DNA from 2 places in the Gallibacterium sp. ZY190522 genome. Region 2 is predicted to be linked to the other one. Evidence: riboswitches for the same ligand, from Rfam matches in the RefSeq annotation. Region 2 holds a riboswitch; the other holds the start of a gene.
The links. A riboswitch is a leader RNA that binds a small molecule or an ion and turns the genes downstream of it on or off. The one in region 2 is predicted to bind lysine.

Region 1: another riboswitch for lysine. It lies ahead of ACXPAV_RS04395 (Na+/H+ antiporter NhaC family protein); the one in region 2 lies ahead of lysC (lysine-sensitive aspartokinase 3).

The regions. Positions count from the first base shown of each region.
Region 1 covers NZ_CM135118.1:872,939-889,172, forward strand. The annotation lists gene glgB (1,4-alpha-glucan branching protein GlgB) at 1-1,357, shown strand, start outside; gene glgX (glycogen debranching protein GlgX) at 1,387-3,420, shown strand; gene glgC (glucose-1-phosphate adenylyltransferase) at 3,436-4,776, shown strand; gene glgA (glycogen synthase GlgA) at 4,857-6,287, shown strand; gene ACXPAV_RS04390 (H-NS family histone-like protein) at 6,913-7,326, opposite strand; lysine riboswitch at 7,495-7,674, shown strand; gene ACXPAV_RS04395 (Na+/H+ antiporter NhaC family protein) at 7,760-9,295, shown strand; gene ACXPAV_RS04400 (acetolactate synthase 3 large subunit) at 9,512-11,230, shown strand; gene ilvN (acetolactate synthase small subunit) at 11,230-11,727, shown strand; gene ACXPAV_RS04410 (helix-turn-helix domain-containing protein) at 11,776-12,051, opposite strand; gene ACXPAV_RS04415 (hypothetical protein) at 12,057-12,410, opposite strand; gene ACXPAV_RS04420 (hypothetical protein) at 12,403-12,720, shown strand; gene ACXPAV_RS04425 (L-serine ammonia-lyase) at 12,929-14,293, opposite strand; gene ACXPAV_RS04430 (HAAAP family serine/threonine permease) at 14,385-15,677, opposite strand; gene ACXPAV_RS04435 (UPF0231 family protein) at 15,866-16,234, opposite strand, start outside.
Region 2 covers NZ_CM135118.1:1,148,348-1,164,581, reverse strand. The annotation lists gene ACXPAV_RS05710 (CidB/LrgB family autolysis modulator) at 1-564, shown strand, start outside; gene ACXPAV_RS05705 (TRAP transporter large permease subunit) at 625-2,475, opposite strand; gene ACXPAV_RS05700 (sialic acid TRAP transporter substrate-binding protein SiaP) at 2,542-3,525, opposite strand; gene lysC (lysine-sensitive aspartokinase 3) at 3,757-5,109, opposite strand; lysine riboswitch at 5,192-5,362, opposite strand; gene bioD (dethiobiotin synthase) at 5,421-6,062, opposite strand; gene ACXPAV_RS05685 (OmpW family outer membrane protein) at 6,197-6,907, opposite strand; gene ACXPAV_RS05680 (DUF488 domain-containing protein) at 7,080-7,451, opposite strand; gene ACXPAV_RS05675 (hypothetical protein) at 7,453-8,592, opposite strand; gene ACXPAV_RS05670 (response regulator) at 8,728-9,357, opposite strand; gene ACXPAV_RS05665 (class I adenylate cyclase) at 9,529-12,000, opposite strand; gene hemC (hydroxymethylbilane synthase) at 12,212-13,141, shown strand; gene ACXPAV_RS05655 (uroporphyrinogen-III synthase) at 13,142-13,900, shown strand; gene ACXPAV_RS05650 (uroporphyrinogen-III C-methyltransferase) at 13,928-15,457, shown strand; gene ACXPAV_RS05645 (heme biosynthesis HemY N-terminal domain-containing protein) at 15,473-16,234, shown strand, end outside.

The DNA of each region.
Region 1 (16,234 bases), 280 kb from region 2:
TGGTCATTTCCCAACAGATGATTACGGTTTGCGTAAATTTGATGGCACAGCATTATATGAACACGCTGATCCACGAGAAGGTTATCACCAAGATTGGAATACATTGATTTACAACTTTGGACGTAATGAAGTGCGTAACTATCTAAGTGGTAATGCATTGTATTGGATAGAACGTTACGGTTTTGACGGTTTGCGGGTTGATGCGGTTGCCTCAATGATTTATCGAGATTACAGCCGTGCAAATGGCGAGTGGATCCCGAATCAATATGGTGGGCGTGAAAATTTGGAAGCGATCAATTTTTTACAGCGTACCAATGCGTTATTACAGGATGAACAGCGTGGGGTATTGGCGATTGCGGAAGAGAGTACCGCATTTCCAGGCGTTAGCCACGATACAAAAAGCGGCGGTTTAGGTTTCCAATTTAAGTGGAATATGGGCTGGATGAATGATACGTTGCGTTATATGAAATTAGATCCGATTTATCGTAAGTATCACCATAATTTATTAACATTCGGGATGATGTATCAATATAGCGAACATTTTGTGTTGCCATTATCGCATGATGAGGTGGTCCACGGCAAAGGCTCTTTGTTAAGCAAAATGCCGGGTGATTGCTGGAAACAATTCGCTAATTTACGTGTTTATTACGGTTATATGTGGGGCTTTCCGGGTAAAAAACTGCTCTTTATGGGGAATGAGTTTGCTCAAGGCAGAGAATGGAATTATCAAGAAAGTTTGGATTGGTTCTTGCTCAATGACGAATACGATGGTTGGCATAATGGTGTTCAAAAATGGGTGCGAGATTTAAATCATCTTTATCAACGTTATCCAGCATTGTGGCAGCAGGATCAGCATCCTAATGGTTTTGAATGGTTAGTTGTGGATGATGCGGAACAATCGGTTTTAGTATTTGCTCGTTATGCGAAAAACGGTGATACCGTAGTTGTCGTGTGTAATTTTACTCCTGAAGTTCGTCATAATTACCGTTTTGGTGTGCGTAAAGCAGGATTTTATCGTGAGGTGCTGAATTCCGATGATGCGTCCTATAAAGGTAGCGGTGTGAATAACGGTGAAGGCGTTTGGAGTGAAAAAATCGAAAGCCACGGTAAAGCTAACTCAATCAGCATTGATGTGCCGCCACTAGGTGCAAGTTATTTTGTATTGGAAAATGCAGAGGATGATGAAAATGATGATGCGAAACTGGCAGAAGCTACAACAGCACAGCAAGCGGTTACTGTAGCAACCAAGGGAAAAGAAATCCTTTCAGATACTAATAATAGTAAAGTAAGTAAAACGGCTTCCAAAAGAAAACCGGCTAAAAAAGCGAAATCAGTGAAACGAAAAACTAATAAATAATGATTATGTAGCATAGGGATTAAGTAGTTATGGTTCATCATCTTAAACGGCTGAAATCAGGTTCAATTAGAGAATTTGAGATAGAGAAAAAGCAGGTCTTTATTGGTTATGATTATCCGATTGGTTGTCATCGTGCCGAATTTGCTGGCAAAAAAGGCTTTAATTTTGTTTTAGTTGCACCCCACGCTACCAAAGCTTGGCTTTGCCTGTTTGATGAGCATAGCCACGAAACTCGTTATTCAATGTTCAGACAGCAAGATTGCTTTACTCTTTTTGTAGTTGATGTTGATGTAGGGCAGAAATATGGTTTTCGTTTAGAGGGCGATACGGGGCTTCCTTATTGTTACAATGTCACTAAATTGTTGATTGATCCCTATAGTCGAGCAGTAGAGGATTTGCCTTCATTGTTCACTTTTGATCAATTAAAGCTATTCCACTGGAATAATCAAGAAAACAATGCTTGGCTTGCACCGAAAAGTGTTATTACTGAAGATGATTTTGATTGGCAAGATGATCAAGCTCCACGAACACCTTGGTCTCAAACTATTATTTATGAATTACACGTTAAAGGATTTTCTAAATTAAATAATGCTATATCTGTAGCATCAAGAGGAACATTTTCGGGGTTAGCTGATGAATCTAGTTTAGCATATTTGCGAAACTTAGGGGTAACTGCAGTAGAATTATTGCCAATAATGTTGCATTTAGATGAACCTCATCTACAGCAAAAACATAAAAGAAACTATTGGGGCTACAATGTGTTAGCACATTTTGCCCCAGATCAAAGGTTATCATCAATAAAAGCTGTATCATTAGAATTGAAATCTGTAGTAAGAGCCTTGCACCGAATGGGGATTGAAGTGATTTTGGATGTAGTTTTTAACCATACGGCGGAAAATGATATTTCCGGACCAACGCTTTGTCAGCGAGGCATTGATAATTACCTTTATTATTGGCATCACCAACAGCAATATGAAAATTGGACTGGTTGTGGAAATAGTTTAAATCTATCAGAACCTCGTGTATTACAGTGGGTAATGGATTGTCTGCGTTATTGGGTCAAAGAATTTCATATTGATGGTTTTCGCTTTGATTTGGCAGCCGTATTGGGTAGAACGCCACAATTCAATGCAAAAGCTGCTTTTTTTACTGCACTACAACAAGATCCTGTTTTAGCAAATTGTAAGCTGATCGCTGAACCTTGGGATATTGGTTCAGGTGGTTATCAATTAGGATCTTTCCCTGATTTTTTTGCTGAATGGAATGATCGTTTCCGTGGTGATATTCGCCGTTTCTGGTTAAGAGATAGTCAACAGCTTGGTGTATTAGCACAACGCTTTGCCGGTAGTGCGGACACTTTTCAACATCAATATCGTTCTCCTCATTGTTCAATAAATTTTGTTACCGCACATGATGGCTTTAATTTACAGGATTTGGTCAGTTATAACGAAAAGCATAATTGGGATAACGGCGAAGATAATCGTGATGGAGATAATCATAATTTTTCTTTTAATCACGGTGTAGAGGGAGAAACTGACGATATTGATATTAAACAACAACGTATATTCAGTAAAAAAGCATTGTTGGCAACAGAGTTATTGGCATTAGGAACGCCTATGTTATTGGCAGGAGATGAAATTGGTCATAGCCAGCAGGGCAATAATAATTGTTATTGTCAAGATAATGAATTGACGTGGTTAAATTGGCAAGAAACAGATACAGAATTGCAACAATATGTGGTAGATCTCATCGCTTTACGTAAAGAAATGGCGATAACCGGTATTTATGATGATTGGTGGAATACCGAAAATGCACAATGGTTTACCCCTCAGGGCGAACCGATGCAAACACAAGATTGGCAACAGGGACGAGCCTTAGCGTTGTTATTACAAGGAAAGTATCTATTACTTTTTAATGCTAATCGTGGTGAGCAAATTTTTCAGCTTCCAGCCGGAATTTGGCAGAAACGGTTTGGCGAGGGTCTCAGGATCGAACAATCTCAAGCGATTGTGGCACATCTGGGAGTTGTTATTTTAATGCAATCACTTATTGAAAAACGATAACCACAGGAGAATATTATGAGCGCAGCAACAGCCACTACAACGAAAAACGCTATCCCAACGCGTGAAAGCATTGCCAATGATACGTTAGTTCTTATTTTAGCTGGGGGACGAGGTTCTCGTTTGCACGAAATGACCGATCGTCGAGCGAAACCTGCTGTTTACTTTGGAGGGGCACATCGTATTATTGACTTTGCCTTATCTAATTGTCTTAATTCAGGTTTATTAAAAATTGGGGTAATTACGCAATACGAAGCACATTCGTTATTACGTCATTTACAACACGGTTGGTCATTTTTACCGCGAGAACGAGGACATTTCGTGGATATGTTGCCGGCTCGTCAGCAATTAAATGATTCTACTTGGTATCGAGGTACGGCGGATGCGGTATGGCAAAATGTTCCAATTATGAAAGATCATTATCGTCCTAAATATGTGCTTATTCTTGCCGGCGACCATATTTATAAGATGGATTATATGCGTATGATTGAAGATCATATTGAATTCGGTGGTAAGGCAACTGTAGGTTGTATTGAAGTGCCGAAAGAGGATGCAAAGGCATTTGGTGTGATGGCGGTAAATGAAAAATTAAAAGTGGAACAGTTTGTAGAAAAACCGTCAAATCCACCAACATTACCACATAAACCTGATTCATCTTTGGCATCAATGGGAATTTATGTTTTTGATGCTGATTATCTGTATGATATTTTGGCACGTGAAGCTAGTTACGAAAATACCTCTCACGATTTCGGTAAAGATATTATTCCGGCGATGGTGAAAGAAGGATTGCTTTATGCCCATCCGTTTGAACGTTCAAGCAAAGGTAGAAATACACAAGGTTTGATCTATTGGCGTGATGTAGGTACTTTGGAAAGTTACTGGTCGGCAAATATTGATTTAGTCAGTGAAAAACCTCAACTGGATATGTTTGACAGTAGCTGGCCGATTCGTACTGTACCTAAACAAACGCTACCAACAAAGTTCTTCTATAAACATCCACATAAACAAACTATTGATAATTCACTTATCGGGGGGAGTAGTGTAATTACTGATGCGGAAATCAGTAATTCGGTGCTGTTTGACCACGTTAGGGTAGACGAGGGATCAAAAATTGAATATGCAGTTATTTTGCCTCAAGTAAAAATTGGCAAAAACTGCGTATTACGTCGTTGTATTATTGATCGTAATTGCCACATTCCGGATGGTATGAAAATTGGTGTAGATCTTGAATTGGATCGTCAACGTTTTAGGATAAGTAGTAAAGGGGATATTGTATTGGTAACAGAGCCAATGCTGGAAAAACTTTTTGATCAAGAAGAATCAGCGATTGATGCAACAAAAACAGATAAAGAAGAGTAATCTGTTATTCCTGTCTTAATAAATATCCGCTTTTTATTGATAAAGCGGATATTTTACTTAAAAAAATTAAGGTTAAATCAATGAAAGTACTTCATATTTGTTCTGAATTATACCCATTAATTAAAACTGGCGGTTTAGCTGATGTAATGGGTGCATTACCATTTGCACAACAAGCGGAAGGTATGAATGTTAGGGTCGTTTTACCAATGTATCCGGCGGTAGCAGAAAAACTTCCGCAACATCAACATTCATTACATTTATTCAGTTTTGCCGGACATATTGAAATTCGTTTTGCAGAATATAAAGGCATTGGCATTTATTTAATTAATGCACCACATCTATTTGATCGCGGTGGTAATCCATATCATAACGAATATTATCAGGATTATTCCGATAACTATTTACGCTTTGCAACGCTTGGTTGGGTAGGAGCTTCCTTAGCCGCTGGAGCAGATCAGTGGTGGGGCGAGGCGGATGTTATGCATATGCACGATTGGCAAGCTGGTTTGGCAGCAGCTTATGCTACTGCTTGGCAATTACCATTGAAGAAAATTTTTACCATCCATAATTTAGCTTATGCAGGTATGTTTAATGCCCGTCATATGGCGGAATTACAGCTGCCATATCACTTTTTCCACGTTGATGGTTTGGAGTTTTACGGACAAATTTCTTATCTTAAATCTGGTTTGTATTATGCCGATGAAATTACAGCAGTAAGTCCAACTTATGCTAAAGAGATTACCGATCCTAGTATGGCATACGGTTTTGATGGTTTATTGCAAACTCGAGCAGCCCAAAATCGCTTACACGGTATCTTAAATGGTGTTGACGATCAAGTTTGGAATCCTGCAACAGATAACTACATTGCTAAAACCTATAAACACGGCAAAATGCAAGGTAAGAAAAAAGACAAACAGGTATTGCAGGCAGAATTCGGTTTAACAGAAACAGAAACTGTACCCTTGTTAGTAATGGTTACTCGTTTAGTGGAACAAAAAGGTGCAGATTTGGTGATTAATGCTGCAGAAGCATTAATAAATCGTGGTGTGCAATTGGCTGTGTTAGGAACAGGTGCACCACATTTTGAAGAAGCTTTACGTCAATTAGCAGCGAAATACCCACAACAAATTGGTGTAAAGATTGCGTATAACGAAGCTCTTTCTCACCAAATGGTGGCTGGTGGTGATGTTATTTTAGTACCGAGCCGTTTTGAACCTTGCGGGTTAACACAATTATACGGCTTAAAATATGGTACTTTGCCACTAGTGCGTGCGACCGGTGGATTAGCTGATACGGTAGTAGACACCACACCGGAAACACAAAAACAAAAAATCGCAACTGGTTTTGTGTTCCAATTTGCAGATGTGGAGGGTTTTCTTTATGCTATTGATCAAATGTTGTCTATTTGGCAAAAACCACGACAATGGAGTTTAATACGTTCTACTGCGATGAGCCAAGATTTCAGTTGGCAAAAAGCAGCAAAAAGTTATTTTGAATTGTATAATAAATAATTGATCGAAACTAAAAAAGCATTTCCAATGAGTGATCTGCACCCTAAAGTTAGTCTTATTATCCAACACATAGGGTGCAGATTTTTATGGCTGAATATAGCCGAATTTGTAAGTAGCAAGTCGTTGATTGCTATTTTCAATACTACGAAAGCCTTTTTATTCACCTATCTTACGTTTGCCGTTTCTAGACTAACATTGATTGCTCAATTCAACATTCCAAAACAGAGAAGTAACATCTGACTAAATCTGTTTATATTTCGATATTGAAGGATTACAACTACAACCTAAAAGACGGACTGCAATGAAAAAATACAGATTCAGTCCTTAAAATTGTAGTTTAACTTTTCGGAATAAATCAGTAGAATGCTTTTTATATCGAAAAATTAACAACTCTAAATTCAATAATAAAGAGCAAACCTGATTATCAAAAAGTGTATTTTGGGAAGGAATTATTCATTTTTGGATATACTGTAAATTAATGTAGCATTAACTTTTATATTAAAAGTGACAGGGTAGAAGAGCTTATTACGATAGATAATTTTGAATAATCTACATATTTCAACCCAAAAAGAAAAAAGAAAGGTCTATTATTCAAAAAATAGACCTTAAAAATGGATAATAAATATTACTTAATTTCAAAGCTTTCTAAAGTTGCACCTTTGTCAATCTGAATTTGCATTGCTTTTGGAGTTCTACCTTGACCAGTCCAAGTTTTTCTAGAACCATCCAAATCTGTATATTGATATTTTGCAGGACGAGGAGCCCGTTTTTTATGTTGAGATGGATTGAATTTTTGTAAGCTCATCACTTCTAACAATTCTTCCGGAGAAATACCTTCTGATTTTAATAATTCTTTATATTTTTCAATTTTTTCTTGATGAGCAGCAATACTCTGTTTTTTAGATTCTTCTTCTGCTTTTCTTTCTTCAACAACTTGTTCAAATTTACTGAAAATTGTCATTAATTGTTCAAAAGATAATTCACGAGCTACAAGGCGCAATGAGCGAATATTATTTAATGTTTTTAATAACTCTTCCATTAATAATTCTCCTATGGATATGTTAATAGTATTGGAATAAAAAAGAACAAAGTGATTTTATAGAAAATAATAGAAAAGGTAAATATAAAAATTAATAAAAGAATAATTAAATAATAAATATAATTTAAAAGAACTTGCTTTTTTTGTCACTTGTTGTATCTTTTAGCCACCTGAAGTAGAGGTGCGATTATTATAAGTAGCTTCTTTGAGCTGACAGCTTTGAGAAGAAGGGAAAGGAATAACCGCCGAAATCAATTAAGCGTCATCTTAATTGGTTGGGATCGTTGCCGAAAGGGACGATACTGTCATAGTATTATTTTTGTTTAACTATGGAGCGCTACGAGTTAAGGTGGTTAATCTTTTTTATCCTTCCTTATTTGTGAATCCTTTTGAACACTCGCTAGACGCTTTTGCTTTTTATTAGGTTAGCGTTATGGAACTTACTGATTTTTCTTCTTCTGTGTGGTCGATTGTACCGCCATTATTAGCTTTAACATTAGCCATGCTAACAAGGCGTGTGCTTTTATCATTAACAACAGGGATTGTTGTTGGTGCATTAATGTTGACGAATGCCAATCCGCTTGATGCGGCAATTTATATTAAAAATAGTGTTTTATCATTAGTCTATGGTGAAGACGGTATTAATCATAATAATGTGAATATTATTATTTTTTTATTAGTGTTGGGTGCATTGACTTCATTACTAACTGTATCTGGAAGCAATCAGGCATTTGCTGCTTGGGCTCAAAGACATATTAAAAATAGACGTGGTGCAAAATTATTAACTGCGTGCTTGGTATTTTTTACTTTTATTGATGATTATTTCCATAGTTTAGCTGTGGGAGCAATTGCTCGTCCGGTAACTGATAAATTTAAAGTTTCTCGTGCAAAATTGGCCTATATTTTGGATTCAACCGCCGCACCAATGTGTGTATTGATGCCTATTTCAAGTTGGGGTGCTTATATTATGACGCTTGTTGCTGGATTATTAGCAACACATTCAATTACAGAGTATTCGCCGATGGGGGCATTTGTGGCAATGAGTGCGATGAACTATTATGCAATATTTGCCATTATCACTGTCTTTTTCGTTGCTTATTTCTCTTTTGATATCGGCTCAATGGCTCGCCACGAAAATCAAGCATTACAGGCAGAGCATAACAGTGAACAACAAGATGAAGAAGTTGTTAAAGGGCGAGTTAGTGCTTTAATCGTACCAATTTTAGTTTTAATTGCCGGTACAGTGTCAATGATGATGTATACTGGATATCAAGCATTAACGGAAAATGGGCAGTCTTTTTCAGTTTTAGGGGCATTTGAAAACACGACTGTTGGTATTTCGCTGGTTGTTGGTAGTTTAATTTCTTTTGTCGTTGCTTCGTTATTTGTATTCAATACCATCAGTTTTACTGACTATATTAAAGCTATTCTTCTTGGTTTTAAATCAATGTCCGGTGCAATTACTATTCTCTTTTTTGCTTGGACAATTAATACTATCGTTGGTGATGTTAATACTGGAAAATATTTGGCTAGCCTTGTCAGTGGCAATATGATGACACAATTATTGCCTGCATTATTATTCCTTCTTGCCATTATTATGGCTTTCTCTACTGGGACAAGTTGGGGGACATTCGGAATTATGCTACCAATTGCAGCAGCAATGGCAGCAAATGCCGATCCTGCATTAATGTTGCCTTGTTTATCAGCTGTAATGGCGGGCGCTGTGTGTGGTGACCACTGCTCACCAGTATCCGACACTACAATCTTGTCTTCTACTGGCGCAGCTTGTAACCATATTGACCATGTTACAACACAATTGCCTTACGCAGCAGTAGTTGCAGTTGCTTCATTTGCTGGTTATATCGGGGTAGGTTTTACAGATTCAGCCATTTTAGGTTTTGTAATAACTGCCGTTGCGTTGACGATTTTACTTTTCATTTTTAGATCTCAACGGAAAATTTCAAAATAAATTAAATAAAAATTATATTTTATAAAATACGGCTTTATGCCGTATTTTTTTTGATTTTTTCTAAAATCATTTTATTTTTTTCTTTAAAACGCTGCTTGTTTAGCATTAACTTCTAAAGTTATTCTCATTTGTCGATATGTGTTGCTATAGACAAAGTTAAAAATATGCAGTAAAACTAAATCACAACATCAATAAAACAAGAAAATGGAGAAGGATATGAAAAAATTATCTGGTGCGGAAATGGTCGTTCAATCATTACGAGATCAGGGTGTGGAATATTTATTTGGTTATCCCGGTGGTTCGGTGCTAGATATTTATGATGCTATTCATCAACTTGGCGGTATTGAACATATTTTAGTACGTCACGAGCAGGGGGCAGTCCATATGGCAGACGGTTATGCACGTTCAACAGGCAAAGTTGGTTGTGTTTTAATCACTTCTGGTCCTGGAGCAACGAATACTATTACAGGAATTGCCACAGCCTATATGGATTCTGTTCCATTGGTGGTGCTATCCGGTCAGGTAATGGGGAATTTAATCGGTAGCGATGCATTCCAAGAGTGTGATATGGTCGGTATTTCTAGACCAGTCGTGAAACATAGCTTTTTAGTGAAGAAAGCAGAAGATATTCCTTATATTATGAAAAAAGCATTTTATATTGCTTCAACTGGTAGACCTGGCCCAGTTGTTATTGATTTACCGAAAGATGTACTTAATCCGGCAGTCAAATATAATTACAGTTATCCGGAAGAGGTACACTTGCGTTCCTATAATCCGACTTTACAAGGACATAAAGGACAAATTAAGAAAGCACTTAAAGCTATTCAAATTGCCAAGCGTCCTGTTTTGTTTATTGGTGGTGGGGTGATCACTTCAAATTGTACTGAAGAAGTAACTCAATTTGCACATAATTTAAACCTTCCTGTGACTGCATCTTTAATGGGATTAGGTGGTTTCCCAGGTGATGATAAACAATTCCTTGGAATGCTTGGTATGCACGGCACCTATGAAGCCAATAACGCCATGCATCAGAGTGATCTAATTATTGGTATCGGAGTACGTTTTGATGACCGAACTACCAATAATTTGGCAAAATATTGTCCTTATGCTCAAGTGATTCATATTGATATTGATCCAACTTCAATTTCAAAAAATGTTATTGCTAATATTCCAATTGTAGGTGATGCGAAAACGGTATTAGATGAATTTTTAACTTTGTTAACAGAAGAGGATATTGCGAAAGCACAACAATGGTTATCTGATTGGTGGCAACAAATTGAACAATGGCGAGAAAAACATTGCTTAAATTATGAAAAAAATAGTGAAGTAATTAAACCGCAGCAGGTTATTGAAACACTTTATAAATTAACTAAAGGAGAAGCTTATATTGCTTCAGATGTAGGGCAACATCAAATGTTTGCAGCATTGCATTATCCTTTTGCTAAACCGCGTCGTTGGATCAATTCAGGAGGATTGGGAACAATGGGTTTTGGTTTGCCGGCAGCATTAGGGGTGAAATTGGCACATCCTGAAGCAAGCGTTGTCTGTGTAACCGGTGATGGCAGTATTCAAATGAATATTCAAGAACTTTCAACGGCAAAACAGTACGGAATACCAATAGTGATTGTTAGTTTAAATAACCGTTTCTTGGGAATGGTAAAACAATGGCAGGATATTATTTATGCTGGACGTCATTCACAATCTTATATGGATTCATTACCTGATTTTGTAAAATTGGCTGAGGCTTATGGACATATCGGAATGCGAATTGAACATCCTGACGAATTGGAAACTAAATTAGCGGAAGCATTGGCAATTAAGGATAAAGTGGTATTTGTCGATATTCGTGTTGACGAAACTGAACACGTTTATCCAATGCAAATGCGTGGTGGTGCAATGAATGAAATGTATTTAAGCAAAACGGAGAGATCATAATGCGTAGAATTTTATCAGTATTATTAGAAAATGAGTCAGGTGCGTTATCTCGTGTCGTTGGATTGTTCTCACAACGTGCTTTTAATATCGAAAGTTTAACCGTTGCGCCGACAGATGATCCGACACTTTCCCGTATGACAATTGAAGCTTATGGTGATGAACAGGTATTGGAACAGATTGAAAAGCAATTACATAAATTAATCGATGTCTATCGCGTAATTAATCTAAGTGATGTCGAGCACGTGGAGAGAGAAGTATTGCTGATTAAAGTTAAAGCTCAAGGACAGGTGAGAGAAGAGGTAAAACGGATGGCAGATATTTATCGTGGACAGATTGTCGACGTTACGCCAAAAACTTATACCGTTCAGTTAAATGGTGATAGTGAAAAATTGAACGCTTTTATTAAAGCCTTAAAAGAGGAAACTTCCGTCATTGAAATTGTACGTTCCGGTTTAATTACGCTTTCGCGTGGCGAGAAAAATTGTCTACTATTGTAAAATACCTCAAGAAGAAAAATGTCGAGTATAATTAAAACTCGACATTTTTTATTTCTCTTTTTCTTCCTTCGCCGATAGAATTTGCTGTTGCAGTTGTGCCAACACTTCAGTTGGTTCTAATTCCAGAGCAATACAATATTGAATAAATTCAACAATATCCAAACATCTGTCGCCGGTTTCAATCTTTCCTATCAGCGAATAAATAACACCGAGCCTGTCGGATAAAACCCGTTGCGATAAACCTAATGTTTTACGTTTTTTAATAAAAAGTTCACGTAAAAACACCTGTTCCTGAGAATAAATAGATGATCTTAATTTTTTCATTGCACCTATTTTAGGTTCGCTAATGAACCTGTTTTAGGTGCAAAATCAAAAATTAGGAGGAAATATGACTGATGCACTATCGCAAAAAACAAAGACTGGGTAACTGCGGCAATTATTGTCTGTATTTTTGCCGTTTTAGGCATTCTCTTTTTGGGAATGGTGTTTGTTCCTTTAGCTGCCATTATTGCGATAATCGGCACTATTTTTGCGATAAAAAGTAGAAATACGAAAGGGATATGTCTAAATATCCTAGCGTGGGTTTTAGTTTTCATTGGCTTAATCACTTCGCCGATGTTATTGGCATTGATCGGATTAGGCGGCGCAGGATTGCAATAGTAAGGAGGAAGAATAATGCGCAAATGTTATTCTTTTTTTTCTATTTTAGTATTAAGTGGCTGTGGTATGGTCGGCAATACAGTGATTTCTGATGCTTCACTACAAAGCAAAGCGGCTTTTGCACTCAATACAACGGCAGATAAGGTAACAATCAGTCATCGTCAAGCGAGTTTAGATGATATTCGCTTTACTGCCAATATCGGGAAAAAACAGTATCAATGTTATATTACAACGGTTGCCGGAGTAATTTCTTCTGATGCTGTTTGTTCCGGAACAACAGGAAATAAAAAACGCTCTTGTAATGCGTTAGAAAAAGCGGCAAATCGCTGCTGATACGGCATAAAGGATTGAATAAATAAATTCGATCCTTTCAATAAATGTCTAATTCTATTATTGCTATTATCGTCAATCAGTTTCGTTATCCGAACTTCTCAATTTTTTCTCATAATTTAATTAATCACCTTATCTGCTGTTTTTTATTGATAAATCAGCTGATAAAAAAAGGGAAACGGTGATGTTTCCCTTTTTTCAATTTTAGCAATTAATCACAAATTACCTTAACAGCTAAACCACCCTGAGAAGTTTCTCGATATTTGGCATTCATATCTTTGCCGGTTTCATACATTGTTTCTATTACTTTATCTAATGTTACTCGTGGCTGTGTGTTACGACGTAACGCCATTCTGCTGGCATTTATTGCTTTTACGGAAGCAATTGCATTACGCTCAATACAAGGTACTTGTACCTGACCACCGACCGGATCACAAGTTAATCCAAGATTATGTTCCATTGCAATTTCCGCCGCCATACAGACCTGTTCCGGTGTGCCGCCCAAAATTTCTGTTAAACCGGCTGCCGCCATTGAACAGGCAACACCAACCTCACCTTGGCATCCTACTTCAGCACCGGAAATCGAGGCATTCATTTTATAAAGCGAACCGATAGCACTGGTCGTTAATAAATAACAATCACGCACTTCATCGCTAATTGGTGCAATAAATTTTTGATAATAGGCAAGTACTGCAGGTACAATACCGCAAGCACCATTCGTTGGTGCTGTAACAACACGACCGCCAGCAGCATTTTCCTCATTTACCGCTAAAGCATACATATTAATCCAGTCAATCACTTTCATTGGGTCATTTGATAATGAATTATTAGCTTCCAATAAGCGACGTAATCCAGCAGCACGGCGTGGTACTTTTAATGGGCCTGGCAATAAACCATCTGTATGTAATCCGTGTTGGATACATTCCTGCATTGTTTGCCAAACTTTGGCAAGATGTGCCTCCAATTCCGTTTTTCTATGTAACGCTAATTCATTACGCAACATAATGCCAGAAATAGCTAGTCCGTTTTCTTGGCAGTGATGAATTAAATCGGCAGCACTTTGATAAGGGAAGGGGACTTGTTGCTCAGAAGATTGTTCTTGGTGAAAATGTGCTTCATCAACAATGAAGCCACCGCCAATAGAGTAATATGTATTGCTGTAAAGGCATTCATCTTGATGATAGGCACTGATTGTCATACCATTTTCATGCAATGGCAAAAAAGTAGAATGAAATTGCATATCTTGATAAAAATCAAAAGCAATTTCGTGCTGAGCTAATGCCAGTGGAAACCGTTTCTGTTTTTTAATCTGATCAATAAAGAGAGGAATGTGATCAATATCCACATTATCAGGCAAGTATCCTGCTAAGCCGAGAATAATGGCTATGTCGGTATTATGTCCGCGACCGGTCATAGAAAGCGAACCATAGACATCAATATGCAACCGGGTAACTTGCTCTAATTGCTGTTGTTTTACTAAATGATCAATAAATTCTTTACCGGCTTTCATTGGGCCAACAGTATGAGAACTTGAAGGTCCTATGCCGATTTTATACATATCAAACACACTAATCATAATACGCTCTAATTTTTTATTATTCTGATAAATATAGCCTTAGGTCATTAACCTAAGGCAAAGGATGTAAATTTTAATGAAAAAGCGAGAACTATGCCACGAGATTATAGACAATATTTGAAATAGCGATTAACCCCATCACCACCACAAAAACATTGCTTAACTTACCGCTGTAACGTTTCATTGCCGGAATACGTTTAATCGCATACATCGGCATAATGAACAAGATCATTGCGATAATAGGGCCGCCTAGAGATTCGATTAAACCTAAAATGCTTGGGTTGATAATCGCTACACCCCAAAGTGATAATAAGAAAAAGAGTGCTGAAACAAGGTTTAAACGGCGATGATTAATATTCGCGGAATGTTGGTTTTCGCCTTTTAATTTGAGATATAACCCCTGTAAACCCTCTCTTGCGCCCATATAATGACCAAAAAATGAACTGGTAATCGCTAAAAAGGCAACCAAAGGACCAAGATAGGAGATATAAGGATTATCAAATTTATTGGCAAGGAAAGAGAGAATAGCAATATTTTGTTCTTTGGCTAATAACAAATCTTCCGGTGTTAAGGTTAAAACGCAACTAAAAACAAAGAACATCACAAACACTAATAAAATGGTCGCTGTGCCTTTTAATGTTTTGCTGGCGTGTTGTTCAGTAGTTGTGAAAGATTTATATTGACGTTGCTGTGAAAGCACAAAGGAAGAAATAGCAGGTGAGTGATTAAATGAAAAAACCAACACCGGAATGGTAATCCATAATGTTAATAAAAATTGCTCACCGCTCGGCATTTCTTGCAACATACTGGTGTTCCATTCAGGAATAAGATAAATCGACAACGCAAAAAGAATAAATACCAGCGGATAAACCAACCATTCCGTTACTTTTAACACCACTTTTTCACCCAATAGGAAAATACCGATTAGGCTACCGATTAAAATCAATGACAGTAAAACCCTTGATGGTGAAGCCATTCCTAATTGGTTTACCATAAATGAATCAACAGTATTGGTAATGCCGTTACCATAAATAAGAAGAATAGGGAAAATAGCAAAGAAATAGAGTAGCGTAATTAATTTACCGGCGGTCTTACCAAAATGTTCCTCCACCACTTCGGTTATATCGCTGCCCGGTTTGCTGGAAGAGAGCACAAAGCGTGCCAATCCGCGATGGGCAAAATAGGTCATAGGTCCAACTATTATGGTCATAATGACTAATGGCCAAAAACCACCTTTGCCGGCATTAATTGGTAAAAATAAAACACCTGCGCCTACGGCGGTGCCGAATAAATTCAGCACCCACGCCAGATCAAATTTATTCCAAATATGCGTTTTTGGACAAGATTGTTCCATTGCAGAACTTAGAGTTTGCTCATTTAACATACACACACCTTAGTTTATGAATTGATTAATAATAATTTTTTCAGCGTTATGATAGATAAGGTGTTTTTTGAATTCAAAACTTAATAAAAAGAAATGTTCAAGAATGTGATCCGCTTCGAAAAAAACGTTTCGATGAATTACATTTTTGAAACATTGTGTTGATAAATCAAACAGATAATGCTTAAAAATTACTCTTTGATAAACTGCTGATATTCAGCTAAAAAGTGTTCAAAATCTTCCAATCCACAAATTGCCATATTTTCTTCATCATAAAATTGAAGATCATCTTCTAAAATTTCATCAGAATTTTTTTCTGAAAAGAGAATATTGGCTTTAACCATCACTTCATCGTGATTAATATGGACGGAAAATTCCTTGCCCGGAATAATTTTGTCGATGCCATAAGGGGCGGAATGACACGCTTTTATTACTGCCATTAATTCAGCAATTTTGTTCAAATCACCACGAATTTCACTGTTTGCCCAACGTGCAACTGCTTCGTGTTCCATTGAACAACTGACATTAATTGTATTGCGATCAATGCGATAGAATTGAAA
Region 2 (16,234 bases):
TTTCACATTCCTTATCATTCTTATATTGCTGGTAATAAGCCCTTGAATATGCTGTTAGCTCCGTCTATTGTTGCGTTGGCGTTGCCTTTATATGAACAATTGCCACAGATTAAAAAATCGTGGCGTAGTATTTTATTTATTACCACATTTTCTTCTGTATTTGCGATGTTTAGTGGAGCTTTTATTGCATTTTTATTAGGTGCGAACAATCAAGTAATGGCGACATTATTTGCTAAATCAATTACCACACCATTGGCAATGGCAGTATCTCATACTATCGGTGGTGTACCGACCATTACTGTTGTGCTGGTGATTATTGCTGGATTGGTTGGTTCGGTATTTGGTTACAGTATTGTTAAATTGTTAAAATTAAAGTGTAGTGAAGCAATAGGTTTATCTATTGGTGCGGCGTCCCACGCATTAGGAACTGCAGCCTGTATGGATGTAGATAAAAAAGCAGGTACATTCAGTTCTATTTCGTTAGTATTATGTGGTGTGATTACCTCATTATGTGCACCGTTGTTATTTGATTTATTTTTAATTGTGATGAAGATTTTTTCTTAACCTTTGTAAAAAATAAACCCATCAGTTTTACAACTGATGGGTTTTTCTTCAGGAATCAGATTAACCTGGTAATAGCAGATTAGGAATAAAGGTAATAATTTGAGGGAAAATTGTAATTAAAACCAGTGTCGTGAAGATTGGAATTAAGAACGGTAGTACTCCTTTAGTAACCGTACTGACTGGCATATTACCAACACGAGCTACCACAAATAGCGCCATTCCCATAGGTGGAGTTAAAATGCCGATCATCATATTCAAGGTTGTCATCACACCAAAGAAGATTAAGTCAATATTGAAGTGTACTGCGATAGGAATCAACATTGGCAATACAAGGAATTGTAATGCTAAAGCATCGATAAACATTCCTAAGAATAACAACAATAAGTTGATCATCACTAAAACCATCAATGGTGAATCAGCAAAAGTAATAAAAACTTTTGCAATTTTCATTGCAACCTGTTCACGTGCGATCATATCGCCAAAAAAAGTTACGGTCATTACCATCAACACGGTTACACCAGTAATCGCTACTGCCTCTACACAACTTTTGAATAAACTTTGCAAAGTGAGTTCTTTATAAACGAATTTACCGACAACAATAGAATAAAGAGCGGCAATAACAGCAGCTTCCGTTGGGGTAAATAAACCTGAGAAAATACCGACAATGATAAGAATTGGCGTCAATAATGCCCAGATAGCGCCTTTAAATTCACGGCAAAGCACATCTAACGAAGCTTTTGGCGTACGTGGATAATTACGTTTTTTAGCAATAAAATAATTCATTACCATTAACGCAATAGTAACTAATACACCCGGCACAAAGCCGGCAACAAATAATTTTGCGATAGATTGATTGGAAATCACACCATAAATAATCATTGCAATGCTTGGTGGTACTAACGGCCCGATAATACAAGAGGCTGCTGTAATGCCACCACACATATCGTCATCATAACCGGCATCACGCATTGCTTTAATTTCTAACTGACCTAAACCACCCGCATCAGCTAGAGCAGAACCTGACATTCCGGAGAAAATCAAACTAGCACCGATATTGACGTGTCCCATACCACCACGATAGTGTCCGAGTAATGCCTTTGCGAAATCGAAAATTTTAGTGGTAATACCACCAGTGTTCATCAAAATTCCGGTAAGAATAAAGAATGGCACACTTAATAAAGAGAAGCTGTTTAAGCTGTCTACTAGTTTTGAAGATGCAGCATTGACCACATTCCAACGCGTCATTGTGAAGTAGAGAATAGTGGCAATAAAGAGCGACCAACCGACTGGTGTGCCAATAAACATAATGATCAACCAAACTAACAGGACGATATAAACAGATTCGCTGCCGAATTTTACGTAGTTGGTCACGCGTAGAATTTTAAATATATCCGGATGAATTAAAATTAATGAAATCAATAAAATCGCACTAATAAGAAAAAATGCAGCAGGAAAATAACTCAAGTTATTACGATAGTTCTCAACTTGTGCTTGTAAGAAACGGATTAACATTAACACGGATAATAACGGTAATGCGGCATAAAGCCATTTTTCAGAGATACCCAATGAAACAATCTCAAAAGTAGCTCCATTGTAGAGTTTAATTCCAAAATGGATAAATAAAATAAGCGAGATGAAAATTAACAACTGAGAAAAAGAAACTGCTGCTTTTCGCATTTTTTCAGACATCATATTAGTTAGAAAGTCAATAAAGACGTGTTGTTGTGTCCGAATACCCATTGAAATACCAAGCATTCCAACGTAAACAAATAACAATCTAGCTAACTCTTCACTCCAGATTAAAGGATCATTAAAAACTTGTCGTGCCAAGATTTGTGCAGTAAGAACAACAAATATAATCAAAAACAGCACACCACCTAGCCACTCTTCGAGTTTATTAAAATATTTCATAAATATAACCCCATACATCTTAGGTTAGAAAATCCTTAGCGTCGTATGACGCTAAGGTTTGTAGGATTATTTAGTCAAAGCATTGATTTCAGCAATTGCCTCTTCACCTTCTTTACCATTTTTCTTAATGTATTCTTCATAGTAAGGTTTCATTGCTTCTTTGAATGGGGCGAGATCCGGTTTAGTAACTGTCATACCTTTGCTCTCAAAGTAAGCAATAAGATTTTTTTCACCATCTTCAAATAATTTTGTATGGTAATCAGCGGCTTTTTCAGCGGCATCTTTAACTACTTTTTGCAGATCTTCAGGCAAATCTTCAAGAGTTGCATTACTGACTAAATAAAGTTGGTCATTAAGAATATGGTTGGTCAAGGCTAAATATTTTTGAACTTCTTCAAACTTTTGTGCCTGAATGGTTGGCAATGGATTTTCCTGACCATCTACAGAATTGGTTTGAAGTGCTAAATAAACTTCAGAAAATGCCATTGGGGTAGGTGCAGCACCGGAATGTTTTGCATATGCAAGGTTAGTTGCGGCATTTGGTACACGAAGTTTTAAGCCTTTCATATCTTTGATGCTGTTAATGGCTCGGTTAGAAGTGGTTTGGCGAGTACCGTTATAAGCATCGGCTAAAATGGTGATGCCCAATTCATCGTGGATTTTTTTTACTAAATTTTGACCATATTTAGTGTCAAATAATGCTTCTTTTGCCACTTTGAAATTTGGAATCATATAAGGAAGTGCAAACACTTCTGCTGATGGGTAGAATAATTGGAAACGGGCAGATTCACCGAAAGTGAAATCTAATGCACCATCACCAAGTTGTTTAATCATTGAGCGGTCGTCACCAAGTTGAGCACTTGGATAAAGTGAAATTTCAATTTTGCCTTTAGAATTTGCTTTAACTTCTTTAGCAAAAAATTCAGCAGCTTTGTATTCATTTGATGTTGGACCGGCTACTAAGCCCATTTTTAAATCATATTCTGCGGAAAATGCGGTTGCAGAAAGACCCATACATAGTGTGGCAAGTAATAATTTGTTAAATTTCATTGCGTTTCTCCTATAGAGTTAGATAGTTGGGGTGAAAGTAGCAGATCGTACAAAAGTAGACGGTGCTCGTTTCTTTTATGATTACTATAAATCATTTTTTTATTATAAATGAAGTAATATTTCATTACTGAGAGATAAATCACAAAAATTACAAAAAATTCATCATATTTGTGTTAATTTTGAGTAAAAAAAAGCCTTTGCGTTGGCAAAGGCTTTCAGTTGTATCTAAAATTATTCAAAAAGTTCTTTGTGTAATTTACGAACGACATCATCCGCATTTTCACTTTTTACTAATAGACAAACGTTGTTATTGCTTGCTCCATAGCTGATCATACGCACATTGTAATCAGCAATGGTGTTGAATAAACGTTTTGCTACGCCGGCGGCGTTATGCAAATTGTTGCCGATTAAAGCAACTAACGCTAAACCAGTGTCCACTTTAACAGAAGAAGTCTCACTTAATTCAGTTAAAAGCTCATTAGAAAGCAATTCCGCTCCGGAAGAGGCAGAACCGGTTTTATCCAATGTTAAGGCTATGCTGACTTCTGAAGTGGTAATAGTATCTACAGAGATTTTGTATTTTGCTAGGATATTAAAGACATTTGCTAAAAAGCCTTGTGCGTGCAACATACTTAAACTGGATAAAGTGACTAGTGTTTGATCACGGCGTAATGCAATCGCACGGAATAACGGACGAGGTTGCGGATCACGAGTTACCCAAGTTCCACCTTGTTCTGGTGCTTTACTTGAGCCGACAAAAACAGGGATATTGCTACGTACGGCTGGTAATAAAGTTGCTGGATGAAGTACTTTCGCACCGAAAGTTGCCATTTCCGCAGCTTCAGAGAAGCTCATAGTATCAATTTTTTGTGCTGCTGGTGCAATACGAGGATCAGTGGTATAAATGCCGGCAACGTCAGTCCAGATTAATACATCATTGGCATCCAAGACTTCCGCTAATAGTGCAGCAGAGTAATCACTACCACCACGACCTAAAGTTGTTGTTTTGCCATTTGGCGCACGACCGATAAAGCCTTGAGTAATAATAAGATCACCACGATCAATTAAAGGTTTTAATACTCGATCACAGTTTTGTTGAGTTAATTCATCATTTGGCGCTGCTTTGCCATAATGATCGTTGGTTGCCACCAAAGTGCGAACATCAATCCAAGTGGCACTTGCACCTAGCTCACGTAAGACTTCCACGAAAATTAATGTAGACATCATTTCGCCGTGGCTGATGATTTCATCAATTAATGCCGGTGAAGTAGCTAGGGCTGCTGCATCTGAAAGTGATTCAATATTATCTAATAAACGATCAATTTCTTCTCGTAATACTGCCGCATCTTTAAGTTCATCTAAAATATTATATTGGATTTGTCGAACTTGATTGAGTAAGTTTTCACGTTCTGTTTTTTCACACCCATTAGCAAGAGCTACTAATAAATTGGTGACGCCAGCAGAAGCTGACAACACGACAACACGAGTTTTCGGATCAGAAATAACAATTTTTGCGCAAGACTGCATTGCAGCGTAGTTAGCAACGCTAGTACCACCAAATTTAGCAACAGATAAATGTGACATAGTTTTTCCTTAAATAATGATATTGTGAGTAAAATTAAATTTGCAGAAGGTTAAGGAAAACTTGGAAGAGATGAAACTTGACTTGTTCAGAAGCTCTCCATCGTTTACCGATGACAGCCTTAGGGATTCAGCCCTAATAGCCGATAAACAAAACCCTGGTAGTGTTGTTTATCTCGGCGAAACTCCCCTGATTATTTCTCTTTGGTGCCAGACCTAAAAATAACGACCTGAGTTCCGCGCCTCTCCTGCGTAGCCGAAGCTACAAACCTGTATAGAAATACCTGTTAATGAGAGAATTGTCAAATAAAATTTTAAAAATTAAACTTTTCTAATAAAATAAATTCAGTTTGTGGTGAATGTTGTTGTAAATATTGTTGTAAATATTGTTGGCTATCCTGTTCGATTAATTTATCTTTTTCAGGGAAACGGTTATAGACCAATGCCTTTACTTCAATGTTATGTTGTTGACAAACCATCAGACTCAACAAAGTATGATTGAGACTACCTAATTTACCTGATGTGACTAAAATCAATGAATATTGGCGTTCAGCGATAAAGTCAAGTGTGGTTTTATCTGTTTGATAAGGAACGGCTAACCCTCCAGCCCCTTCAAGCAAGACATAATCATATCGCTGTGCTAATAATTTGGTTTTTTCATCAATAATTGAAGCATCAATATGTCGATTTTCTATTTTTGCTGCTAAATGTGGAGAGCAAGGATAATGAAAAAGATAAGGGCAGGTGTTACCGTTTAAATCGTCTTCGGTCAGTTCAATTCCTTGAATTTTTCGATGAACTAAAATATCGTCTGAAATGTTATCACAACCAGTTTGTATCATTTTTTGCGTGATAACAGAAAAACCTTGAGCCATTAAATTTTTGGCATAAACACCGGTGGCTACGGTTTTTCCAACTTCGGTATCGATACCGCTGATAAAAAGAACATTTTGCATCGCAATTCCTTATATTTTAGCTAAAAATAAACGCATTACTATACGCACATTGAGAATGGGATCAAGCAAAAAGCCATAGCAATATTTTGCTATGGCTTTAATTGGAATGTTACTGTTTAACGATTAACAGTAAATTAGAAACGATAACCTAAACCAACGAAGAAGATGGTTGGGTCAAGAGTAACACGTGCTTCTTGAGAGTGCATTTTACCATTAGCCTCTTTCAAATCGAAAGTCGCTTTGGTCTTAATTTTAGCCCACCATACAGAGGTGTTGAAGAACAATTTATCGGTAATATTGATATCAATACCAGCATTTACAACTGGACCCCAAGAATCCTTCAATTTAAGATTATGTGCAGTAACACCTAATCCTGCATTGTCAATTGTTGAATTAAAGTGAGTATCAAAGAAATGAGTATAATTAATACCTGCACCGACATATGGGCGAGCCGGAGAATTTGCATCTAAGAAATAGTATTGTAAATAGAGACTAGGTGGTAAATGTTTGGTTTTCGCAATAGTACCGACATCTTTAATATCATTATTACCTACAGAAAGTGTATTTAATTTAATTTCGTGGCTAAATGGAGATGCTGCCAATAATTCTACCCCAAGGTTATCGGTAATCATATAAGTACCGGTTAAACCAAGTTGTGCATTACTGTTTACATCAAAATCATAAGATAATGGAAGATCACTTTTATAGTTGTGAGTATCGGTATTCGGAACAGCTAAGATTGGACCACCACGAACAAAGAATTCACCAGCTTGGTGAGCCATTGCCGCAGAAGAAGCTGCTAATAGTGCAGCGGAAGTTGCAAGTGCTAGTGCTAATTTTTTCATAAAACCCTCCTTGAAATAGGTATCTGAGACATTGTCTTAATGACGGCAATAAAGATACCTCTTTTGGGTAGGCATTTTTTTGATAAATATCAATGAATTTATAATTAATCGGGAACTTTTTAACTATATCAAAAATAATAAAGTGAAGTGCAAATATAAAACAGAATTTAGATCAATTTTCGTTTAATTGTGGCAGCAACCACTGTTTTAATACCAGTGCGTGATTATATTGCGGATCTTTAGCAGCATAGAGCAGCGTAACATTTTGTTGCAATAATTTCTGTTTGCATAAAGATACAAATTCAAGACCATAAGGATTATTATTTAATTCAACGAGATAGTTCTGCTTGAACTGTTCAAATTTATCAGCTTCGTGATTGAACCATTTGCGTAATTGCGGTGAAGGTGTAATTTCTTTTGCCCATAAATCAATTTCAGCATCAATTTTTTTAATGCCTCTGGGCCATAACCTATCTACTAAAATACGAAACCCATCGTAATTGTCGATGGGTTGATAAATACGCTTAATTTCTAAATTATTCATATTAGCAATGATATTGTTTTAAGAATGGCAAAATTGGATCACATTCAATTGCCGGTTCGATTGGTTCTTCAGTATCTTGCTCTTGCACTTTTGATTGTTTAGTATCTGAATTTTCCTTCTGTGATTTTTTGTTATCTGTTGTTGTGTTCGTCTTTTCTTCATTCATAGCGTTTTTATCGTCTGTTTGCGTGTTTGTTGCTGTTGATTTTGTGTCTGTGTTAACAGTTTTGGTGTCTGCGCTAACAGATTGGGTTTTCATATCGGATTCCTTCATTTTTGATGCCTGATTTGCATCGGCACTCTTTTTAGTTATCTCTTGCGTTGAAGAGGTTCGTGGTTGCGATGATTTAATTTTACTCTCTACATCGCTCGTTGTTTGTTCTACCGCACTATTATCTTGTTTTCTAACCTTATTAGTTTCTGTTGCTGATTTGTCGCTGCCATCAGCTTTAATTGGTTTTTCTTCTTTTGTACTTGAACTGTGAGTACTGTTTACACTGGAGTTATCCGCTTTTACTTTTTCCTCTGTTTCAGGTGTTTTAGCAGATTGTTGTGTATTTTCGGTGGAATTGCTACCAGCAGTTTGTGTGCTTGAATTTGCTTTGGTTGCATCGGCATTTTCTGTTACGGTTGTTGCCGTCTGTTCTTCTTTCTTTTCACCTAATAAACGCGGTTGTAACTGCTTGAAACTGCTTGGAGAATCCAACCAAATGGCAATAAATTCTCGATTAAATGTGGGATCAAATCGTTCAGTTAAAATAGTGTCATTTAAAACAAAATAACCTTCGTTATCCAAGGCAATATAATTCAACACGTCGTCAGGTTTAAAATCGGGAAAATTCTTTATAAGGCGTTTTCTTAAATTTTCTGCTTGATCAGTTGGCATTTTATCCAATGCCATCTCTTTGAAGAGAGAAATTGCAAAGTTTTTTCCTTCAACTGGTTTGGCAAATTTAATTCTTAACATAAGTGGGCGTTGTTCACTGCTGTAAGTACCGTTTTCAGTGAATAGAGAAACGGTATAAATATGGAATGGTCCCCAGTTATATTCAGCTTTACCAACCTGTTTCCAATTAGCATTGGCAGTAGTGGTATATAAAAGCAACAGTAGACTAAAAAAGCAGAAAGAGAATAACTTCATTTATTTACCTAATCTTTCGATGTGTGGTGTTATATGGCGAGCTATTATATCAAGAATTTGTAAAGCGTAATCAGGGTTACAGTGAATTTGTCTAATTTTTATCGAAAGTAACCCATTTAGCCCGTCAATTAAGTTTTAATCTAAATGCCGGTGTTCCAGATAGAGTACTGTGGCGGCAACACGAGAATGTACGTTCAGTTTGCGTAATAGATTTCGGATATGTACTTTAACAGTTTCTTCAGAAATAAATAATTGATTAGCAATTTGTTTATTAGATAAACCGGTAGCGATAAGTTTTAATACATCCATTTCACGTTCGGTCAATAGTTGTAATGGATCATTAGCGGAGTGATTGTCTAACAGGCGTTGTTTAACAGCATCGCTTAACACAACCTGTCCTTCAGCAATTTTTTTCAACTGTATTAATAAAGTGTCCGGTTCAGTGTCTTTTAATAGATAACCGTCAGCACCAGCTTCTATCAGTGCAAAAATATCAGAACGAGCATCAGAGACAGTTAAGACGGCAATACGAGCATCAATATCATCAAGTCGTAATGCTTTTAACACATCTAAACCGGACATCCCTTTCATATTGAGGTCTAGAATAATCATATCCGGTGAGAATTGTTTGGCTAATGCCAACCCTTCAGTGCCATTACTGGCTTCAGCTAATATTTCAAACGAATCATCTAATTGTAAGAGTTGAGTAATGCCTCGACGCATTAATGGGTGATCATCAATCACTAAAACTGTTGTTTTCTTCATCTAAAATAACCCCATTTTTTCAAAAATACGCTACATACTATCACAAGATGGATATGGAGGTGTGTTTTTGCTGAGGAAATTTTATCTTAACGAAGATAAATATTGATTTAGGTTAAATAAAACCTTTCCATGTCTTAGCGAAATTGCCGTCATTTAGGGGGGGGGGAGAAACTACTCTGAATGATATGGAGTGATTGTTGTTTTTCCTTGTAGATGATTAATTTGATAAAACTGTGGGTAATTAAATTTATTTTTTGAAATTTGGAATGGTGTATTATTATCTCCGTTTGAAGCGGTACGATAGATTTGATTGATTTCTTCAATTTTCTGACTTTTAACACCGTCACAATGATAATAAGCTTCGAGCTGATTGCTTTCATCAAGAATATAAATATTAAACGTATTGTCATTATTATCTTCAAAAAAGAATTGAAGAAAGCCTTCATTTGAATAGAATTCTATTGCTTGAGGATATTTTAATTCACCTCCAGTGTGCGGTTTTTGAGCAATGGCGATATTTTTATGTTGGTTTTCATTCAAAATTTCTTCTGTAATATTGAATTCATTTTTATGAAAAAAGTGATTCCACGCTTCGCTAGCAACGTGCAGAGTATTAAGCTGATTGCTATTGATTAAATTACTGGTTTGAATGTTGATGCAACGCTCTATCAGTTCACTTACAAAACGACGAAGAATATTCCGATAATGTCTGCTATAACAGAATACACTGACGGAGTTGATCGGTACGGAACTTCGATAAATTTTGTTGGATAATACTTTTAATGCACGAAAAATAGCGCTTGGGCCTTCAAAATGCAGTGTTCTGATCTCATTCCATAAATTGCGATAAGTAAAATCAATACTGCCAATTAATTTTGTCTGTTTACTACTTAAATTATTGAACAGATGTTTAGGCTGTAAACGGAAATGGTGATCGAGTAGTGAGGCTTCTTCTGTAGGATCGTTCACTAAATTGACGATAACTGCTAAATTGCGAATTTCGCAAGGTTGATACAAATCGGCATTGGTTGCAGGTTTAACTTGTACCGGGAAGGTGTTTCTTAAATCTGCAATGAATTGTTTTAAAGTTTCCAATGAGACGTTTTTGCTGATAATGTTAAATTCTGTATCTTCAGTTAATACACCATTAAAATAAGCCCAACAGACCAGTTTATTGAGCTGTGGATTGTACTCAACGTGGCGATATTTTGATAATGAAGAAATTTTCGGTGCTTGATTTAACAGATACCAACCTTTGCTCATTGCTGAATTGCCATCGGTTTCAACAAAAGTGAGTTCTTTTTCCGCAATATTGGTGGAAATATTAGGGTTAAACAAGGTTACTTTGCCTGGTAACTCTTCAAATGCAGCGTAAAGTTTCCGCGTTAAGATACTGATATCTTCAGGAATAATGCCCACTCCGGAAATATTATATTTACGAGCAAACTCCATTAATTGGCGATAACTGCACATTAATAAATTAACAAGACTGTTGTAACTTTTTCTTATCTGTTTGATCCGCCAATATTTTTTTTGGTTTAATTCTTGAATAGTATCATTATCCCACTGCCACTGACGTGCTAGTTTCATTAATAGGGTAATGCGCCAATTACCGGTTAATTCATTATTATCAATGTCTTCAATTGATTTGATATAAAAACAGCGGCGTACATTATCAAGGCGTTCCAGATCATTGATGCGTAACAGATAGTCGGTTACTTTGTCCAACATTGCCATATAAGGGTCAAAATGATGAATGACATTGCGATCTAGTAATAAGTCTAGTTTAAATTGGTGTGAAATTAGTTTAGTGTTAGGAAACTCCCACGAATAGCATTCAAGTAATAAAATTTTGATAACCGCTTTATAAGGTGAATCAATGCCTTTATAGAGATTCCATAAGGTTGCGCCGAAATATTCATTAGCAGAAAGATTACCTAAACCACCGAAATCTACCCACTCATTTGGGTTTAATTGACCGTTATTTATAAGTTGACGCACGGTTTCATCGTATTTTGATTCATCTTCGACTGCTAAATGTAGCCACAATAAAGGGCGACCCGCAAGTCGAATGGCAGAACGATAAAATTCATCTAGCAATAACATATATTGACTTGAACCGCAATTATCGGCAGAAAGTGGATCGGCAGTTTGTTTATAACGAAACCGATCCTGATCGACTAGAAACAGATTTAATTCCACGCCGACATTATGTGCCCATTGACAAATAAGAGAAAATTTTTGTTGTAATTTTTGTTGTTGAATTAGGGTTAAGCTACGAGTGGCACAAACCCACAAATCTAGATCTGAGCGAGAAGTTTGTGTAATTGATCCTAAGCTACCCATTGCATAAACACCACAAATATCGGCTTTATGAGTGTTGTTATGATTAAGACTATAACGTTCTAAATTGGATAGTGTTGAAGAAAGATAATTTTCTTGATAACGGTTGAAAGAAAAATTAACAATACCGAAAGGGGCATCTTCTACATATCCCGGTAGCTCGGGAATATTATGATGCAATAAAACACAAACTAAATTTAGAACATACTGAAACTCGTTTGGTGCTCCAGCAAGCGCCCGTTCTAAACGTAGTTTATCTAGCTGTTCAACTTTCTTTTTGGCGACATCCAGATTGTTCATCAACGGCCTATTATCTCTTATGATAAATGATCTCAATACATAATTTGACAAAAACTCTAACACTTTAACCTTTATTGGTAAATAGTAGACCTATCACAGATGCATAGTTTTTGATAAATCTCAATGAAGTTGCCAAGTGGAAACACTGACAATATCGGGCAACAATGGTAGGATATAGAGTAAATAATAATTTGAAGAAAAAGAGTTAATTATGCAAAAAAATGTTCTCCGAATTGCAACGCGTCAAAGCCCTTTGGCATTATGGCAAGCCAATTATATTAAACATAAACTGCAAGTTTTATACCCTGAATTAAAAGTGGAATTGGTTACAATGGTGACCAAAGGTGATGTGCTTTTAGATACACCATTAGCAAAAATTGGTGGTAAAGGGCTATTTGTAAAAGAGTTGGAATTGGCATTACTGGATGGGAGGGCTGATATTGCTGTTCACTCTATGAAAGATGTACCTATGCAATTTCCACAAGGACTACACCTTAGTGTCATTTGCGAACGTGAAGATCCGCGCGATGCATTTGTTTCCAATCAATATGCAAGTTTGGATGAATTGCCACGAAATGCAGTAGTGGGAACATCAAGTTTAAGACGTCAATGTCAGTTGAAAGCACTTCGTCCTGATATTCAGTTAAAAACCTTACGAGGCAATGTCGGCACCAGATTACGCAAATTGGATGAGGGCGAATATGATGCCATTATTTTAGCTTCTGCCGGATTAATCCGTTTGGGGGAACAGCAACGTATTCGTAGTTTTATTGCGCCGGAAGTTTCCTTGCCGGCGGTCGGGCAAGGTGCAGTCGGTGTGGAATGTCGTCAGGATGATGAATGGGTGAATCAATTACTGAAACCGTTGTTACACCAAGACACTTGGGATCGCGTCATTGCCGAACGGGCTATGAACAATAGGTTACAGGGTGGTTGTCAAGTGCCGATTGCCGGTTATGCGATTTTGAATGGTGATCAACTCTTTTTGCGTGCATTGGTTGGTTCGATTGATGGTAGCAAGGTATTAAGAGCTGAAGCAACTGCAGCTCGGACACAAGCGGATCAGCTGGGTGTACAAGTGGCGGAGTTGTTGTTAGAACAAGGTGCAGAAGCTTTATTATTACAAGCGATGAAATCATAAATGGGTATTTTAGTCACAAGACCGGAAGATGCTGGTCAGCATCTAACGGAGATGTTAAATAAAGAAGGAGTAGCGGCAATTTATGCGCCTTTCATTAAAATTGAAACAGGTGAACAATTAAATGATGTGCCACAAAAATTGCAACAGCTCGCCGTCGGTGATTATGTGATCTCTGTTTCGCAATATGCGGTACAATATGTTCATCAAGTGTTACAAAATACTGGTTTCGGGTGGCGTAAAGATGTGCATTATTTTGCAGTAGGGCGAAAAACTGCCGCTTTGTTAAGTGAGGCGACACAACAACCTGTGCATTATCCCTTTGCTAATGAGAATAGTGAGGGTTTATTAGCATTGCCACAAATGCAAAATTGTAATGGTCGACGTGTTATTATACTGAGAGGGCAAGCTGGTCGAGAATTGTTACCGCATCAGTTACCGGAACGTGGTGCAGTTGTGGAAACAGTGGCGTGTTATTGTCGCCGAACACAGCAGTTAAGTGAAGCTGAATTGAAATTTTTTTCTCGTGCTGGTATTGATACAATTGTGGTGACCAGTGGTGAAATTTTGCGGTATTTGCTGGATTTTATTCCAAAAAGTGAACATAATTGGTTGAAGAGTTGTAAATTGGTACTGATTAGTAATCGCCTGAAACAGCTTGCGTTGGATGCAGGTTGGCAACCAGATAAGATTATTCTCTCTGAAAAGGCAGATAATCTTAGTTTATTAAAAACAATATTATCCTTTTATCCCCATTCTTGAGATAAATAATAGATAAGGTGTGTAGTGATGAAAAAACAACATAACGAAACTGATATTCAAACCAGTGCGGAAATAAACGAAGGCTCGGCGTTGACTACAGATGAGAATAGCAGTAAGGATCCTGATAAAAGGGAGCAGGTAGGTTCTCAAGCGGTGGAAGCAGAAAAGACGGCAGAAAAAATTGTTGTTACTGATGAGAAAAAGGCTTCTGCAAATAAGAAAGAGGATAAATTAGATAAAAGAGTGGAAGTGGATACCACTGTGGAAGAGGATAAAACTTCGGTTAATTCAACTTCAACACAAGCGGAAAAAGCAATGAAAACAACAGAAAATAAACAAAAATCCAGTGGCGGCAAAGGATTAGCTTTGTTGGCATTATTGGTCGCTTTGGGTGTCGGTGCCGGAGGCTATTATCTTGGGCAGCAACAGCTATCTAACTTGCAACAACAGGTTTCAGCATTGGAATCCAGTCAGCAAGTAGTGATAAAAGCAGCATCGTCAAATAGTGTCGATATGACAGAAGTCAACTCATTAAAAGAAGCATTAACGAAAACTGAACAGGAGCTGAATGCAACCAAATTAACATTAGATGTGTTACAACAAAATAAAGGTATTACCGAACAGCAGATTATTGCATTACAGACGCAGCTTAATAAAACTATGGCAGAAAGATCACAAACTCAGCCAAATGAGTGGCTAATGTCGGAAGCGGATTTTCTATTGAGTAATGCACAGCGTAAATTGATTATAGATAATGATTTAGGAACGGCGATTTCATTATTAAAAGAGGCGGATTTAGTACTCAATGATGTTACTGATCCGCGTGCGATTACGGTACGCACCGCAATTGCGCAAGATTTAAAACGGTTGGCAAACGTGAATGATGTCGATCAAAATGCCATTATGCAAAAATTATCACAACTAGCTAATTCTGTTGATGATTTGGAATTATTGGATTTATCCGCCAACAACAGTGATAGCGAAAATAGTGATGATCCTTCCGATTCTATCAGTGATTGGAAAAGCAACATTGAAAAATCAGCTAACTCTTTCTTAAACCATTTTATCCGCATTCAACCACGAGATCCGGTTGAGAAAGCACTGCTTGCACCAAATCAGGATATTTATCTACGCGAAAACATTCGCTTACGTTTGCAAATTGCTATCTTAGCGGTGCCTCGCCAACAGAATGAACTTTATAAAAGTTCGCTTGAAGCGGTTACCAGCTGGGTAAGAAGTTATTTCAATGTTGACAGTGCGTTAGCACAAAAATTCTTGCAACAGCTGGATGAGTTATCGGAGCAGTCTATTTATGTTGATGCGCCGAATACTTTTGAAAGTTTGACCGTTCTTGATGAAATTCTGCATAAACAGCCGCATCAAATTGAGAAAGTTGATTTGAAAGCGAATTCACAAATTCTAGAAGAAAATAAAGAGGAAGAGAAAGTTACAACAGAGGTTGGCTCTGAATCGGTTGTGGATGATAAAGTACCTGAATCACAACAACCTGTGTCGGAAAACCCGAACACAGAACAAATTCCGGAAAAAACAGAATAGTGGGAGAGATACGATATGTTCAGAGTATTATTCTTAATGATTATCCTGCTGGTTGGTTTTATTGGTGGGCCTTACATTTCCGGTAAACAGGGTTATGTACGTATTTTGACAGAATCTCACAGTATTGAGATGAGCATTACAATGCTGGTGATATTTTTTGTTGTCGCATTGGCGCTTGTTTATGGTATTGAATGGGTGATTTCTCGATTTTTCCGTTTAAGTAGTGGTACTTATAATTGGTTCTCTGTGAGAAAACGTCGTAAAGCTCAGCAACAGATTTTGCAGGGGTTTGTGAAGATGGATGAAGGAAATTACGCTAAAGCCGAAAAATTGATTGGTAAAAATGCGAAACACTCATCCGAACCAATTTTGAATTTTGTTAAAGCAGCGGAAGCCGCGCAACAACGTGGTGATGAATTCAGCGCTAATAAATACTTAATTGAAGCGACAGAGCTTGCCGGTTCAGATAATTTAATTGTTGAATTGGCACGTACTCGTATCCTGTTACAACAGAATAAATTACCGACGGCAAGAACAGCGGTGGACAGTTTGCTAGTGTTAGCACCGCAAAATGTCGAAGTGTTGCGTTTAGCGGTGGAAATTTATCTTCGTTCTCACGCTTATTTGGCGTTGGATAATCTATTACCGAAGATTGGTAAAAGCGGTTTATATGCTGAAGCTGAATTTATGCAATTACAACATCAGGTTGTTGATGGTCTGCTTGATGAAAAAATGAATGAAGAGGGTATCGACGGTTTATTGAAATGGTGGGAAGAT